2 regions of the Bacillus luti genome follow, and region 1 is predicted to be linked to the other one. Evidence: a T-box and tRNA genes for the amino acid it is inferred to sense, from the RefSeq annotation. Region 1 holds a T-box; the other holds one or more tRNA genes.
The links. A T-box is a leader RNA that pairs with one kind of tRNA and senses whether it is charged. The one in region 1 lies ahead of tyrS (tyrosine--tRNA ligase), so its partner is inferred to be a tRNA-Tyr.
Positions count from the first base shown of each region.

Region 2: it encodes a tRNA-Tyr, which carries the amino acid that the T-box ahead of tyrS (tyrosine--tRNA ligase) is inferred to sense. The anticodon was not compared.

Region 1 is NZ_CP040336.1:708,602-715,823, reverse strand. Features, by position in the region: partial or broken gene EUC40_RS03730 (hypothetical protein) at 347-577, opposite strand; gene EUC40_RS03725 (hypothetical protein) at 865-1,218, shown strand; gene EUC40_RS03720 (hypothetical protein) at 1,243-1,725, shown strand; partial or broken gene EUC40_RS27570 (imm11 family protein) at 1,970-2,110, shown strand; gene EUC40_RS03715 (hypothetical protein) at 2,233-2,361, opposite strand; gene EUC40_RS03710 (YjdJ family protein) at 2,467-2,814, shown strand; gene tyrS (tyrosine--tRNA ligase) at 2,894-4,150, opposite strand; T-box leader at 4,221-4,449, opposite strand; gene EUC40_RS03700 (hypothetical protein) at 4,527-4,772, opposite strand; gene EUC40_RS03695 (RNA polymerase sigma factor) at 4,753-5,298, opposite strand; gene EUC40_RS03690 (hypothetical protein) at 5,279-5,734, opposite strand; gene EUC40_RS03685 (maltose acetyltransferase domain-containing protein) at 5,801-6,358, opposite strand; gene acsA (acetate--CoA ligase) at 6,449-7,222, opposite strand, start outside.
Region 2 is NZ_CP040336.1:4,961,573-4,968,794, reverse strand. Features, by position in the region: rRNA gene EUC40_RS25035 (16S ribosomal RNA) at 139-1,690, shown strand; rRNA gene EUC40_RS25030 (23S ribosomal RNA) at 1,837-4,758, shown strand; rRNA gene rrf (5S ribosomal RNA) at 4,850-4,965, shown strand; tRNA gene EUC40_RS25020 (tRNA-Asn) at 4,975-5,049, shown strand; tRNA gene EUC40_RS25015 (tRNA-Thr) at 5,054-5,126, shown strand; tRNA gene EUC40_RS25010 (tRNA-Glu) at 5,151-5,225, shown strand; tRNA gene EUC40_RS25005 (tRNA-Val) at 5,231-5,306, shown strand; tRNA gene EUC40_RS25000 (tRNA-Tyr) at 5,323-5,406, shown strand; tRNA gene EUC40_RS24995 (tRNA-Gln) at 5,472-5,546, shown strand; tRNA gene EUC40_RS24990 (tRNA-Lys) at 5,552-5,627, shown strand; tRNA gene EUC40_RS24985 (tRNA-Gly) at 5,633-5,704, shown strand; tRNA gene EUC40_RS24980 (tRNA-Ala) at 5,715-5,787, shown strand; partial or broken gene EUC40_RS24975 (glycerate kinase) at 5,905-7,051, shown strand.

The sequences.
Region 1 (7,222 bases):
AGCCTCATTCATACTTTTTAATTCGTTTTGTTTCTTTCTTTACTCACATTTTCTTTGTATGATTAATTCTCTTGCCGCTGGTATCAACGGTGTTAAGAACCTTTTCCATTGTTCTTTCGTAAGAATTACCTTTACAACATTCCTTTTTCATCACGAATAATTTGTCCTTTCTCATTTCCCATACCCTTTATCCCCTTTTTTCTTGTTCAGCTTTACGAACCGCTAATATACGCGAAACCGATGTTTTCATAAAAAGCGCTGCCATCTTTAATGCTGTTTCTTTACTAGGCGGATTATCTAATATAATTCATTCTTTTCTTTCCATAAGATCCTCTCATCTTTTCATTCATGATTTTTTATTTCCTTTATAAATTATCCTCGTGTGTAATCTCCCGTTTTCCACAAAAACTTCTCTATCATATTTCAACAAAATTTCTTCACGGTTAATCGTTTCTACTTCCTCACCAACTCACCAATATCCAGCACGAAGTAAAAACTCAGAAAAACCTTCTGGAATCGTGAACTCATAACCATCTAAAGTAATGCTCGTTACTTCAATACCTTCTCTGATTATCATTTAATCACTCTTTCAATTGGAATGTGGATAAGTTCGCTTTGAGGCATGTTAATACCTTTACAAAAATAATAAGTTACGTAAACAACTTCTTTGATAAAGAGTTTATAGAAGCATAAAAAAAACCTAAACGTCGAGGGACGAATAAGGGTAAATTTAGAAGAAGAGCATACAGAGCGGGATTCTCTACAACCGTAATACATGTTTTCATATTGTTAAAACACTCAAAATTCCTCTTAAGGATGAAATATTTACATATCTTATTTACATAATTTATGTTATGGTTTCATATGTTAATTACTTACAACACTTTTAAAAAGGAGTATCCATATATTGAAAAGGCCAGAACTCTACTAACAAACCAAGAAGAGGTAAAAGCGCAACTTGAAAAGGTTTATGCGAAAGCTAAGAAATTACAAGACATTAAACCACCTAAACAATATGAAAACTTACAACTGGAACTAAAAAAATCTCTTATTCTCTATGAAAAGTCGATAGATAAGATGTTAGAAGGGGTAGACAAAATCAATGAGAGTAAGGTAGATATTGGTTCTGAGAGTATGGATGAAGCCTTAGAAATGTCTGGTAAAGCATTAGACAATATTCGAGCATTAGACGAACAAAGTGTAAGTGAAGTAGAATAATAAATACTAAAGGGGTATGAGCAAATGAAACGTAAACTATTAACTTTAGCGATTCCGATGTTGTTAATAACTGGGGTAGGTTGTGAGTCAAACGATAAAAAGAAAGACGAAGTAATGGAAGCTTCTGTTAAAGAAAACAAGAAAGAAGACTATGGTAAGAATGCAACATACTTACTTAAAGATTACACGGAACAAACGGAAGAAATACAAGACCTTATAGATAGCAGAAAGTCTAATAAGAAGAAAGCTGAAAAGTTAAAAGAGTTATCAAAACCTTATTTCGAGTTAATTGATAAGATTGATAAATTAGATTATCCATTAGCCGAAGACAATAAAACACCAATAAAAGTAACTAAAGCAATGATATTCTCGAAATCAGGGGTAGAGAATATGCAAACAGGTTTAGAAGAGAATGATGAAGATTCAATTGAATTCGCTAAAAAGAATTTAGACGATGCTTCTGAAATAGTAGACAAAGCAACAAAAGAACTAAGTAAAAAGAAATAACACAAAGGGATATATGTCAATGAAACGTAAACTATTAGCTTTAGCTATTCCTGTTATGTTGTTAGCAGGTTGTACAACATAGACATATGGACTTACACAGTCAGAGTTTCGTAGACATTTCACCCCCCTTCATTTTTAAAAAAATAGTGCAACTATTGATGTGCCCCTACGCTACCTATCCTCCCCAGAGGACAAATTTTATTTTTTGACAGGGGGGACTTAATATTAAATGGTTAAGAAGTAAACAATATTTAAAGTTTACTTAAATGAAACATTACATATCCCTTCTGTTTTCGTATCAGATGAACTGAGAAATGCAATTTTAGAAAGTGATTTAAAAGGTTTTGAATTTGTAGAAGTATGGGATTCAGAAGCAGCCTTGTAAAATAAACTCCTAAATTGGAATAATGAAGAGCTAACTCTCGCACAAATAAAGCTATACAAATGAAAAAGCTACCGAAGACAACTAAACAGTTACTTCGAGTAGCTTTTATTTATATATTAAAGTTATTTATTTTCCTCTTTCTGAACATATACATAAGCATCTTTCTGCTCTTTATGTATATCAACCTTCGAATTCTCTGCAAGCTGCCCCGCATTTAGCAAAGAAAAGATAATGAGCGCTTCTAGTGACATTTCGTTTTACCACTCCTTTCTATTTGTTATACATTTATCATACCGCTTACATGTGATTTCCGTATGAACTCGAAATGGAGATTACAACAAAATAGTTACAGGCATATGAATGCACGCTATAATAACCATAAAATAGGAGGTGGATTCTTTTTGACAATAAACCAAATGGTTCAATTGGGCAGTGCATGTATGCTGTTTATCGCTTCAGCACTTATAAGTTGGTATCAGGGAAGTAATTTAATAGATTATCCTGATGAATGGAAATATAGCGCTAAGTTTACGAATTACTTTAAAGGCACTGTTTCAAATTACCAAGATATTTATCAAATCGATTTCTTTATATATGCAGCAAAATTCTATCCGGCGGCATTTATCGTTATGCTAATTAGCTTACTTTATATGCTCATATTAATTCTTTATATTCTATTTAAAAGAAACGATCCGGCGATTTAAATCCATACATAAAAAACCCCGAATCATAAACTTTTCAGCCTACAATTCGGGGTACTATTTGTTATATATTCGTTTCTGATTAGTAACGAATTAAGAAATATTTCTTCTTACCGCGGCGAATGATTGTGAATTTACCTTCGATGCGGTCGTTTTCTGTTACAACGTAGTCTAATGCTTGTGTACGCTCACCGTTTACGTAGATTGCACCGTTCGTTACATCTTCACGTGCTTGACGTTTTGATGGAGAGATTTTGCTTTCTACAAGTAAGTCGATTAATACTGTATCTTCTGCAGTACGTTCTACAGATGGTACGTCTTTGAATCCTTGTTCGATTTCGCTTGCAGTCAGTTCTGCTACAGAACCGCTGAATAGTGCAGCTGAAATTTTAATTGCTTGCTCTAACGCTTCTTCGCCGTGAACAAGTTTTGTCATTTCAGAACCTAATGCTTTTTGTGCTGCACGTTTTTCTGGTGCTTCAGCTACTTGCTTCTCAAGCTCAAGAATTTCTTCATGAGATAAGAATGTGAAGTATTTTAAGTATTTAACAACGTCGCGGTCATCTGTGTTAATCCAGAATTGGTAGAACTCGTAAGGAGTTGTTTTCTCTGGATCTAACCAAATTGCGCCGCCTTCTGTTTTACCAAACTTCGTACCATCAGATTTTGTAACAAGTGGAATTGTTAAACCGAACGCTTTCGCATCTTCTTCTGATTTACGGATTAATTCAAGACCAGCTGTAATGTTACCCCATTGATCACTACCACCGATTTGTAGGCGGCAATTATGGTGTTGGTATAAGTTTAAGAAGTCGTATGATTGTAAAATCATGTAACTAAACTCAGTAAATGAAATACCAGTCTCTAAACGAGATGCTACTGTATCTTTTGCTAACATATAGTTTAAACCGAAGTTTTTACCGATATCGCGTAAGAATGAAATTACATCTAAGTTACCAAGCCAATCATAGTTGTTAGCCATTGTTGCTGGGTTGTCCACGTTTTCAAACTCTAAGAAGTTTGAAAGTTGGTTTTTAATGCTTTCTGTGTAGTAAGCAACTGTATCTTTCGTATTTAATGTACGCTCTGCTTTTTTACCACTTGGGTCACCGATCATACCAGTACCACCGCCAACAAGTGCGATTGGTTGGTGACCAGCTAATTGGAAACGACGTAACATTAATACTGGTAACATATGACCGATGTGTAAGCTATCCGCTGTCGGGTCGAAACCACAGTATAATTTAACGCTTTCTTTTTCTAATAATTGCTCTAGGCCCTCAGCGTCTGTTTGCTGATTAATTAGACCGCGAAATTCAAGATCTTGTAAAATACCCATATCCTACATACTCTCCTTTAAGTTCATTACTGGCGTGAAGGTTGAAAACATAAAAAAATCGCCCCTTCAAATAAGGGACGATTTTGATTATCGCGTTACCACCCTAGTTGCAGGCAAAAAAAGCCTACCACCTTATTTACATAACGGCTTAGCACCGTCTTTTCCCTTTTGAATACAATTCAATCGAAAAAAGATGCTCTAGGGGCGTAATTCGCGATCATCTATGTGCTGATTTCCACCGACCATCAGCTCTCTAAAACAGGGAAATGATCACTACTTCTCCCTTTCCACGCTCAATTATTCATATACTTTTCTTTATACCATCATTTATATAGGCGTGTCAAATAAGGGCCGGATTTCTCCCCTTGCCAATTCTTTATAACGTCGCACAGAATACCGTAATAAGAGAAAGAATTGGAGCACCGACTAATAGTGAGATATGAAAAACAATGGATAAATCATTCCCAATCGTCGCCTCCACAGGATCTTTCGCCGGAGAACCCATAAATCCGATTAATCGATCGAAGCGACTTACCGCTTTTGGAAAATCTGGTATTTCTATATGGTCACTATCTAAATGTTGCTGTAATTTATATTCATTCTTAAAGGGATTTTCTCTCAATTTCATCCACCTCCAGCAATTGTTTCAATTTCTTTATTCCGTTATGAAGTCTCGACTTCACCGTTCCGACTGGAATCTCTAATACCTCTGCAATTTCTTTTTGCTGCATGTCATGATAATAAGAAAGGATTAGGACCGCCCTTTGCTCTTCTGGAACTTTCAAAATTGCTTCTCTTACTGTGAGCCGATCTTCGTGAGAAAATTCTTTTTCCTGAATCGGTACTAAAAATGGCAAAAGCGTACGCCACTTTTTTCTTCTATTTAATTTATTAATCATAAGACGATAACCAATTTGAAATAAATACGTTTTTATTTTACCCTTTTCAGGTTCATACATATGTTTCTTACGCTCTAGCGTCAAAAACGTATCTTGCACGAGGTCGATACTCAATTGTTCATCTCGGTTAAATCGATACAAAAATGTGTATAGCGCTGGTTTGATTAAAACATATAGTTTTTCTCCTGCCTGCTTATCTCCATTTTGATACGCAAGCATGAGTTCCTCCTCAATCCCAATCTGCGCCATGATTTTTGATCTCCTTTATTCCTTTTAACGTTAATGAAATGCGGGAAATTAAATAGCAACTAGCGACAATGATCCATACTTGCGATTGATTCGTAAAAAATTGAACATACGGGTTTTGAATTGTCTGTCCGGTTGAAACTAAAATATTTAATGCTTGCACACATATGCATGCATACACTGCAAGACAAGCTGAAATCGTATCAAATACATTCCAGCGAAAGTACACTTTTGTTTTTGTAAAATCAATTTTATATCCTTTTTTCCGTACTATATATTTTCTATCAAATGGAATGATGATGGAAAACATAACAATCATCATAACGCCAGCTGTAATCATTGAAACTTTAAATCCGATTGGCATCGGTAATAACAAACCACAAGAAAATACGACTATAATTCCAATTAAAGCAAAAGTAAGAAGTAATTTATTAGACATAAAAAAGCCTCCCTCATCTATTCTTTCATAAATGTATACAGACGAGGAAGGCGCTTCGTTCAAATATTATTTTATTTTTTTTATAATTTTTGCAGGATTCCCGCCAACGACTACATTATCCGGTACATCTTTTGTTACAACGGCGCCAGATGCGATAACAGCATTGTCTCCAATTGTTACACCTGGATTAATAATCGCTCTTCCGCCAATCCATACGTTATCGCCAATTGTAACTGGCTTTCCGTATTCTACTCCGCTTATGCGCTCTACTGGATCAAGCGGGTGTGTCGCTGTATAAATGTGAACGCCTGGAGCTAACATACAATTCACACCGATTATTACTGGACATACGTCTAAAATCGTACAATCAAAGTTCGCATAAAAATTTTCGCCAACATGAATGTTGTAACCGTAATCGCATCTAAAAGAAGATTCAAGGTGAATATTGTCTCCTGTCGTTCCGAATAATTCTTTTATGATTTCGCTACGCTCTTTTAATTGCACTTCTGGCATATCATTGAATTTTCTCGTTAATATACGTGCTTGCTCTCTCTCTCGTACTAAAACTGGATCAGCCGGTATGTACATTTCCCCTTGTATCATCTTTTCTTTTTCTGTTTTCATTTCCTTCTCCCCTTTAACTTATATATATAAGTTCATGATACCATAAAAAAAGAAAGGCCTGAACATATTACTTGTTCAGACCTTTCTCTCTTAATCTTCCATCGTCGATAAGTCACCTGTTGGTAAATTTAACTCCCACGCTTTTAATACGCGGCGCATAATTTTACCACTTCTCGTTTTCGGTAATTTATCTTTAAATTCAATTTGCCTTGGCGCTGCATGAGCTGCTAGGCCTTTCTTTACAAATTGACGAATTTCTTCTTTTAATTCTTCTGATGGCTCGTATCCTGCTCGAAGTGCGATAAATGCTTTAATGATTTCGCCGCGAACCGGATCAGGAATACCGATTACACCAGCTTCTGCAACAGCAGCGTGCTCGATTAATTTACTTTCTACTTCAAACGGTCCAACGCGCTCACCTGACGTCATAATTACATCGTCAATACGTCCTTGGAACCAGAAGTATCCGTCTTCATCCATATAAGCTGAATCACCTGATACGTACCAATCTCCCGGCATGAAGTAAGACTCGTACTTTTGCGGATTATTCCAAACCGCACGCATCATAGATGGCCAACCTTTCGCAATTGCTAAGTTCCCCATTGTGTATGGTGGTACTTCATTTCCTTCATTATCAACAATCGCTGCTTTCACACCTGGAATTGGTTTACCCATTGACCCTGGGCGGATTTCCATACAAGGGTAGTTACAAATAACTTGTCCACCTGTTTCTGTCATCCACCACGTATCATGAATACGAAGTCCAAATGCATTCATACCCCAGCGAATTACTTCTGGATTTAACGGCTCACCAACGCTTAATACGTGGCGCACTTGTGATAAATCATATTTTTTAATTGCATC
Region 2 (7,222 bases), 950 kb from region 1:
AAACTTAGTTGACATTGAAAAACGAAAATGTTAACATAAGGAAGTCGCAAATGAGCGACCAAGTAGTTCTTTGAAAACTGAACGAAACAAACAACGTGAAACGTCAATTTTTATTTTTAGATGCTAGACAAACTAACTTTATTGGAGAGTTTGATCCTGGCTCAGGATGAACGCTGGCGGCGTGCCTAATACATGCAAGTCGAGCGAATGGATTAAGAGCTTGCTCTTATGAAGTTAGCGGCGGACGGGTGAGTAACACGTGGGTAACCTGCCCATAAGACTGGGATAACTCCGGGAAACCGGGGCTAATACCGGATAATATTTTGAACTGCATGGTTCGAAATTGAAAGGCGGCTTCGGCTGTCACTTATGGATGGACCCGCGTCGCATTAGCTAGTTGGTGAGGTAACGGCTCACCAAGGCAACGATGCGTAGCCGACCTGAGAGGGTGATCGGCCACACTGGGACTGAGACACGGCCCAGACTCCTACGGGAGGCAGCAGTAGGGAATCTTCCGCAATGGACGAAAGTCTGACGGAGCAACGCCGCGTGAGTGATGAAGGCTTTCGGGTCGTAAAACTCTGTTGTTAGGGAAGAACAAGTGCTAGTTGAATAAGCTGGCACCTTGACGGTACCTAACCAGAAAGCCACGGCTAACTACGTGCCAGCAGCCGCGGTAATACGTAGGTGGCAAGCGTTATCCGGAATTATTGGGCGTAAAGCGCGCGCAGGTGGTTTCTTAAGTCTGATGTGAAAGCCCACGGCTCAACCGTGGAGGGTCATTGGAAACTGGGAGACTTGAGTGCAGAAGAGGAAAGTGGAATTCCATGTGTAGCGGTGAAATGCGTAGAGATATGGAGGAACACCAGTGGCGAAGGCGACTTTCTGGTCTGTAACTGACACTGAGGCGCGAAAGCGTGGGGAGCAAACAGGATTAGATACCCTGGTAGTCCACGCCGTAAACGATGAGTGCTAAGTGTTAGAGGGTTTCCGCCCTTTAGTGCTGAAGTTAACGCATTAAGCACTCCGCCTGGGGAGTACGGCCGCAAGGCTGAAACTCAAAGGAATTGACGGGGGCCCGCACAAGCGGTGGAGCATGTGGTTTAATTCGAAGCAACGCGAAGAACCTTACCAGGTCTTGACATCCTCTGAAAACCCTAGAGATAGGGCTTCTCCTTCGGGAGCAGAGTGACAGGTGGTGCATGGTTGTCGTCAGCTCGTGTCGTGAGATGTTGGGTTAAGTCCCGCAACGAGCGCAACCCTTGATCTTAGTTGCCATCATTAAGTTGGGCACTCTAAGGTGACTGCCGGTGACAAACCGGAGGAAGGTGGGGATGACGTCAAATCATCATGCCCCTTATGACCTGGGCTACACACGTGCTACAATGGACGGTACAAAGAGCTGCAAGACCGCGAGGTGGAGCTAATCTCATAAAACCGTTCTCAGTTCGGATTGTAGGCTGCAACTCGCCTACATGAAGCTGGAATCGCTAGTAATCGCGGATCAGCATGCCGCGGTGAATACGTTCCCGGGCCTTGTACACACCGCCCGTCACACCACGAGAGTTTGTAACACCCGAAGTCGGTGGGGTAACCTTTTTGGAGCCAGCCGCCTAAGGTGGGACAGATGATTGGGGTGAAGTCGTAACAAGGTAGCCGTATCGGAAGGTGCGGCTGGATCACCTCCTTTCTATGGAGAATTGATGAACGCTGTTCATCAATATAAGTTTCCGTGTTTCGTTTTGTTCAGTTTTGAGAGAACTATCTCTCATATATAAATGTATGTTCTTTGAAAACTAGATAACAGTGTAGCTCATATTTTTTAATTTTTAGTTTGGTTAAGTTAGAAAGGGCGCACGGTGGATGCCTTGACACTAGGAGTCGATGAAGGACGGGACTAACGCCGATATGCTTCGGGGAGCTGTAAGTAAGCTTTGATCCGAAGATTTCCGAATGGGGAAACCCACCATACGTAATGGTATGGTATCCTTATCTGAATACATAGGGTAAGGAAGACAGACCCAGGGAACTGAAACATCTAAGTACCTGGAGGAAGAGAAAGCAAATGCGATTTCCTGAGTAGCGGCGAGCGAAACGGAACATAGCCCAAACCAAGAGGCAAGCCTCTTGGGGTTGTAGGACATTCTATACGGAGTTACAAAGGAATGAGGTAGACGAAGCGACCTGGAAAGGTCCGTCGTAGAGGGTAACAACCCCGTAGTCGAAACTTCATTCTCTCTTGAATGTATCCTGAGTACGGCGGAACACGTGAAATTCCGTCGGAATCTGGGAGGACCATCTCCCAAGGCTAAATACTCCCTAGTGATCGATAGTGAACCAGTACCGTGAGGGAAAGGTGAAAAGCACCCCGGAAGGGGAGTGAAAGAGATCCTGAAACCGTGTGCCTACAAATAGTCAGAGCCCGTTAATGGGTGATGGCGTGCCTTTTGTAGAATGAACCGGCGAGTTACGATCCCGTGCAAGGTTAAGCTGAAGAGGCGGAGCCGCAGCGAAAGCGAGTCTGAATAGGGCGTTTAGTACGTGGTCGTAGACCCGAAACCAGGTGATCTACCCATGTCCAGGGTGAAGTTCAGGTAACACTGAATGGAGGCCCGAACCCACGCACGTTGAAAAGTGCGGGGATGAGGTGTGGGTAGCGGAGAAATTCCAATCGAACCTGGAGATAGCTGGTTCTCCCCGAAATAGCTTTAGGGCTAGCCTTAAGTGTAAGAGTCTTGGAGGTAGAGCACTGATTGGACTAGGGGTCCTCATCGGATTACCGAATTCAGTCAAACTCCGAATGCCAATGACTTATCCTTAGGAGTCAGACTGCGAGTGATAAGATCCGTAGTCAAAAGGGAAACAGCCCAGACCGCCAGCTAAGGTCCCAAAGTGTGTATTAAGTGGAAAAGGATGTGGAGTTGCTTAGACAACTAGGATGTTGGCTTAGAAGCAGCCACCATTTAAAGAGTGCGTAATAGCTCACTAGTCGAGTGACTCTGCGCCGAAAATGTACCGGGGCTAAATACACCACCGAAGCTGCGGATTGATACCAATGGTATCAGTGGTAGGGGAGCGTTCTAAGGACAGTGAAGTCAGACCGTAAGGACTGGTGGAGTGCTTAGAAGTGAGAATGCCGGTATGAGTAGCGAAAGACGGGTGAGAATCCCGTCCACCGAATGCCTAAGGTTTCCTGAGGAAGGCTCGTCCGCTCAGGGTTAGTCAGGACCTAAGCCGAGGCCGACAGGCGTAGGCGATGGACAACAGGTTGATATTCCTGTACCACCTCTTTATCGTTTGAGCAATGGAGGGACGCAGAAGGATAGAAGAAGCGTGCGATTGGTTGTGCACGTCCAAGCAGTTAGGCTGATAAGTAGGCAAATCCGCTTATCGTGAAGGCTGAGCTGTGATGGGGAAGCTCCTTATGGAGCGAAGTCTTTGATTCCCCGCTGCCAAGAAAAGCTTCTAGCGAGATAAAAGGTGCCTGTACCGCAAACCGACACAGGTAGGCGAGGAGAGAATCCTAAGGTGTGCGAGAGAACTCTGGTTAAGGAACTCGGCAAAATGACCCCGTAACTTCGGGAGAAGGGGTGCTTTCTTAACGGAAAGCCGCAGTGAATAGGCCCAAGCGACTGTTTAGCAAAAACACAGCTCTCTGCGAAGCCGTAAGGCGAAGTATAGGGGGTGACACCTGCCCGGTGCTGGAAGGTTAAGGAGAGGGGTTAGCGTAAGCGAAGCTCTGAACTGAAGCCCCAGTAAACGGCGGCCGTAACTATAACGGTCCTAAGGTAGCGAAATTCCTTGTCGGGTAAGTTCCGACCCGCACGAAAGGTGTAACGATTTGGGCACTGTCTCAACCAGAGACTCGGTGAAATTATAGTACCTGTGAAGATGCAGGTTACCCGCGACAGGACGGAAAGACCCCGTGGAGCTTTACTGTAGCCTGATATTGAATTTTGGTACAGTTTGTACAGGATAGGCGGGAGCCATTGAAACCGGAGCGCTAGCTTCGGTGGAGGCGCTGGTGGGATACCGCCCTGACTGTATTGAAATTCTAACCTACGGGTCTTATCGACCCGGGAGACAGTGTCAGGTGGGCAGTTTGACTGGGGCGGTCGCCTCCTAAAGTGTAACGGAGGCGCCCAAAGGTTCCCTCAGAATGGTTGGAAATCATTCGTAGAGTGCAAAGGCATAAGGGAGCTTGACTGCGAGACCTACAAGTCGAGCAGGGACGAAAGTCGGGCTTAGTGATCCGGTGGTTCCGCATGGAAGGGCCATCGCTCAACGGATAAAAGCTACCCCGGGGATAACAGGCTTATCTCCCCCAAGAGTCCACATCGACGGGGAGGTTTGGCACCTCGATGTCGGCTCATCGCATCCTGGGGCTGTAGTCGGTCCCAAGGGTTGGGCTGTTCGCCCATTAAAGCGGTACGCGAGCTGGGTTCAGAACGTCGTGAGACAGTTCGGTCCCTATCCGTCGTGGGCGTAGGAAATTTGAGAGGAGCTGTCCTTAGTACGAGAGGACCGGGATGGACGCACCGCTGGTGTACCAGTTGTTCTGCCAAGGGCATAGCTGGGTAGCTATGTGCGGAAGGGATAAGTGCTGAAAGCATCTAAGCATGAAGCCCCCCTCAAGATGAGATTTCCCATAGCGTAAGCTAGTAAGATCCCTGAAAGATGATCAGGTTGATAGGTTCGAGGTGGAAGCATGGTGACATGTGGAGCTGACGAATACTAATAGATCGAGGACTTAACCATATAATATGTAGCAAATGTTATCTAGTTTTGAAGGAATATATGTTTAAATTTCTTCTTGACATTTCCTTGGAAATGTTGATAATGATAAAAGTCTGGTAATGATGGCAGAGAGGTCACACCCGTTCCCATACCGAACACGGAAGTTAAGCTCTCTAGCGCCGATGGTAGTTGGGACCTTGTCCCTGTGAGAGTAGGACGTTGCCAGGCTAATATTATTCCGCAGTAGCTCAGTGGTAGAGCTATCGGCTGTTAACCGATCGGTCGTAGGTTCGAGTCCTACCTGCGGAGCCATTATGCTTCCATAGCTCAGCTGGTAGAGCACTTCCATGGTAAGGAAGAGGTCACCGGTTCAAGCCCGGTTGGAAGCTTGGGAATAGGTTTAAAACTTTTTTGGCCCGTTGGTCAAGTGGTTAAGACACCGCCCTTTCACGGCGGTAACACGGGTTCGAATCCCGTACGGGTCACCACTTTTGGAGGATTAGCTCAGCTGGGAGAGCACCTGCCTTACAAGCAGGGGGTCGGCGGTTCGATCCCGTCATCCTCCACCATATATATTTAAATGTCGGAGGGGTAGCGAAGTGGCTAAACGCGGCGGACTGTAAATCCGCTCCTTCGGGTTCGGCAGTTCGAATCTGCCCCCCTCCACCATTTTCTTTAAAATAACCTGAGAGGGTTTATTTTTTTGAAAAGATAACCATACTAGTAAATATTAATGGGCTATAGCCAAGCGGTAAGGCAACGGACTTTGACTCCGTCATGCGCTGGTTCGAATCCAGCTAGCCCAGCCATTTACGAGCCATTAGCTCAGTTGGTAGAGCATCTGACTTTTAATCAGAGGGTCGAAGGTTCGAGTCCTTCATGGCTCACCATTTTCGCGGAAGTAGTTCAGTGGTAGAATACAACCTTGCCAAGGTTGGGGTCGCGGGTTCGAATCCCGTCTTCCGCTTAATTACTAAGGGGCCTTAGCTCAGCTGGGAGAGCGCCTGCCTTGCACGCAGGAGGTCAGCGGTTCGATCCCGCTAGGCTCCATCTAAATAGAGAAAGCTTACATCATATGATGTAAGCTTTTTTTGTGTTTAAAAAGACAACCTTCGTATTTGTCGTTTACAATGAAGAAAATGTAAAAATAAAGGGTGAGGGATAATTGTGAAAGTTGTCATTGCATCTGATTCATATAAAGAAAGCTTAAAAGCTATTGAAGTATGTGAGGCCATTGAAAGAGGTTTTAGAGAAATTTTTCCTAAAGCAGAGTATGTAAAAATGCCAATTGGAGATGGAGGAGAAGGAACGGTTGATTCACTTGTGGATGCTACAGGGGGAAGAATTATATCACTTCATGTGACAGGACCGCTTAGAGAACGTGTACAAGCCTTTTACGGTATGTCTAAGGATAATAAAACAGCGTTTATTGAAATGGCAGCAGCATCAGGATTACAACACGTTCCGATTGAAAAAAGAAATCCACTTATTACAACGACAAAAGGGACAGGAGAACTTATATTTACATGCGCTAGAACAAGGGGCTGAGCATATTATTTTGGGGCTCGGAGGAAGTGCGACAAATGATGGTGGAGCAGGTATGTTGTCCGCTTTGGGAGTCAGGTTTATAAATGGAGAGGGGGAAGTTATAGAGCCATCTGGAGGAACATTACATTCGATTGCAACAATTGATTTTTCGCGAATGGATTCACGTTTAACACATATAAAGATAGAAGCGGCATGTGATGTAGACAATCCGTTAGTTGGAATAAGGGGAGCATCTTTCGTATTTGGGAGGCAAAAGGGTGCGAATCTAGAGATGATGAAAGAGCTAGATGAGAATTTAAAGCATTATGCGAATATCCTTAAACAATACTTATCTTGCGACGTATCTAAAATGGCTGGTGCAGGAGCTGCAGGAGGAATGGGAGCAGCTGTTATTGCAGTGTTAAAGGGAAACTTGCGGAGGGGAATTGAAATTGTATTAGATTATACAAACTTTGATAAGCATATAGAAGGTGCGGATTTAATTATAACTGGTGAAGGTAGAATAGATGAACAAACAGCATATGGAAAGGCCCCTGTAGGTGTTGCGGAGCGCGCGAAACATTTTCATATTCCTGTGATTGCTATTGGAGGATCTGTATCTCCGAATTATTCGGCAGTTTACGAAAAAGGAATCGATGCAGTATTTAGTGTTACATCGAGTCCGATGACATTAGAAAAAGCATATAAAGTAGCAGAAGAGAATATCGAAATGACAGTGAAGAATATTGCAGCAGTGTGGAAAATAGCATCGAAAAAACACTTCTAAATGTAGGAGTGTTTTTTATTATTATTTAATAATAGTAATGGTAGTTGTTTCACTAAGTTAATTTTATACATATAATAGTCTTAAAATTTGGATTCTTCCTTCAGTATAAGTGAATAAAATGTATATCCATGCAGAAAAATGTTGAGTTGAGTCAGACTATATAAAAGATTT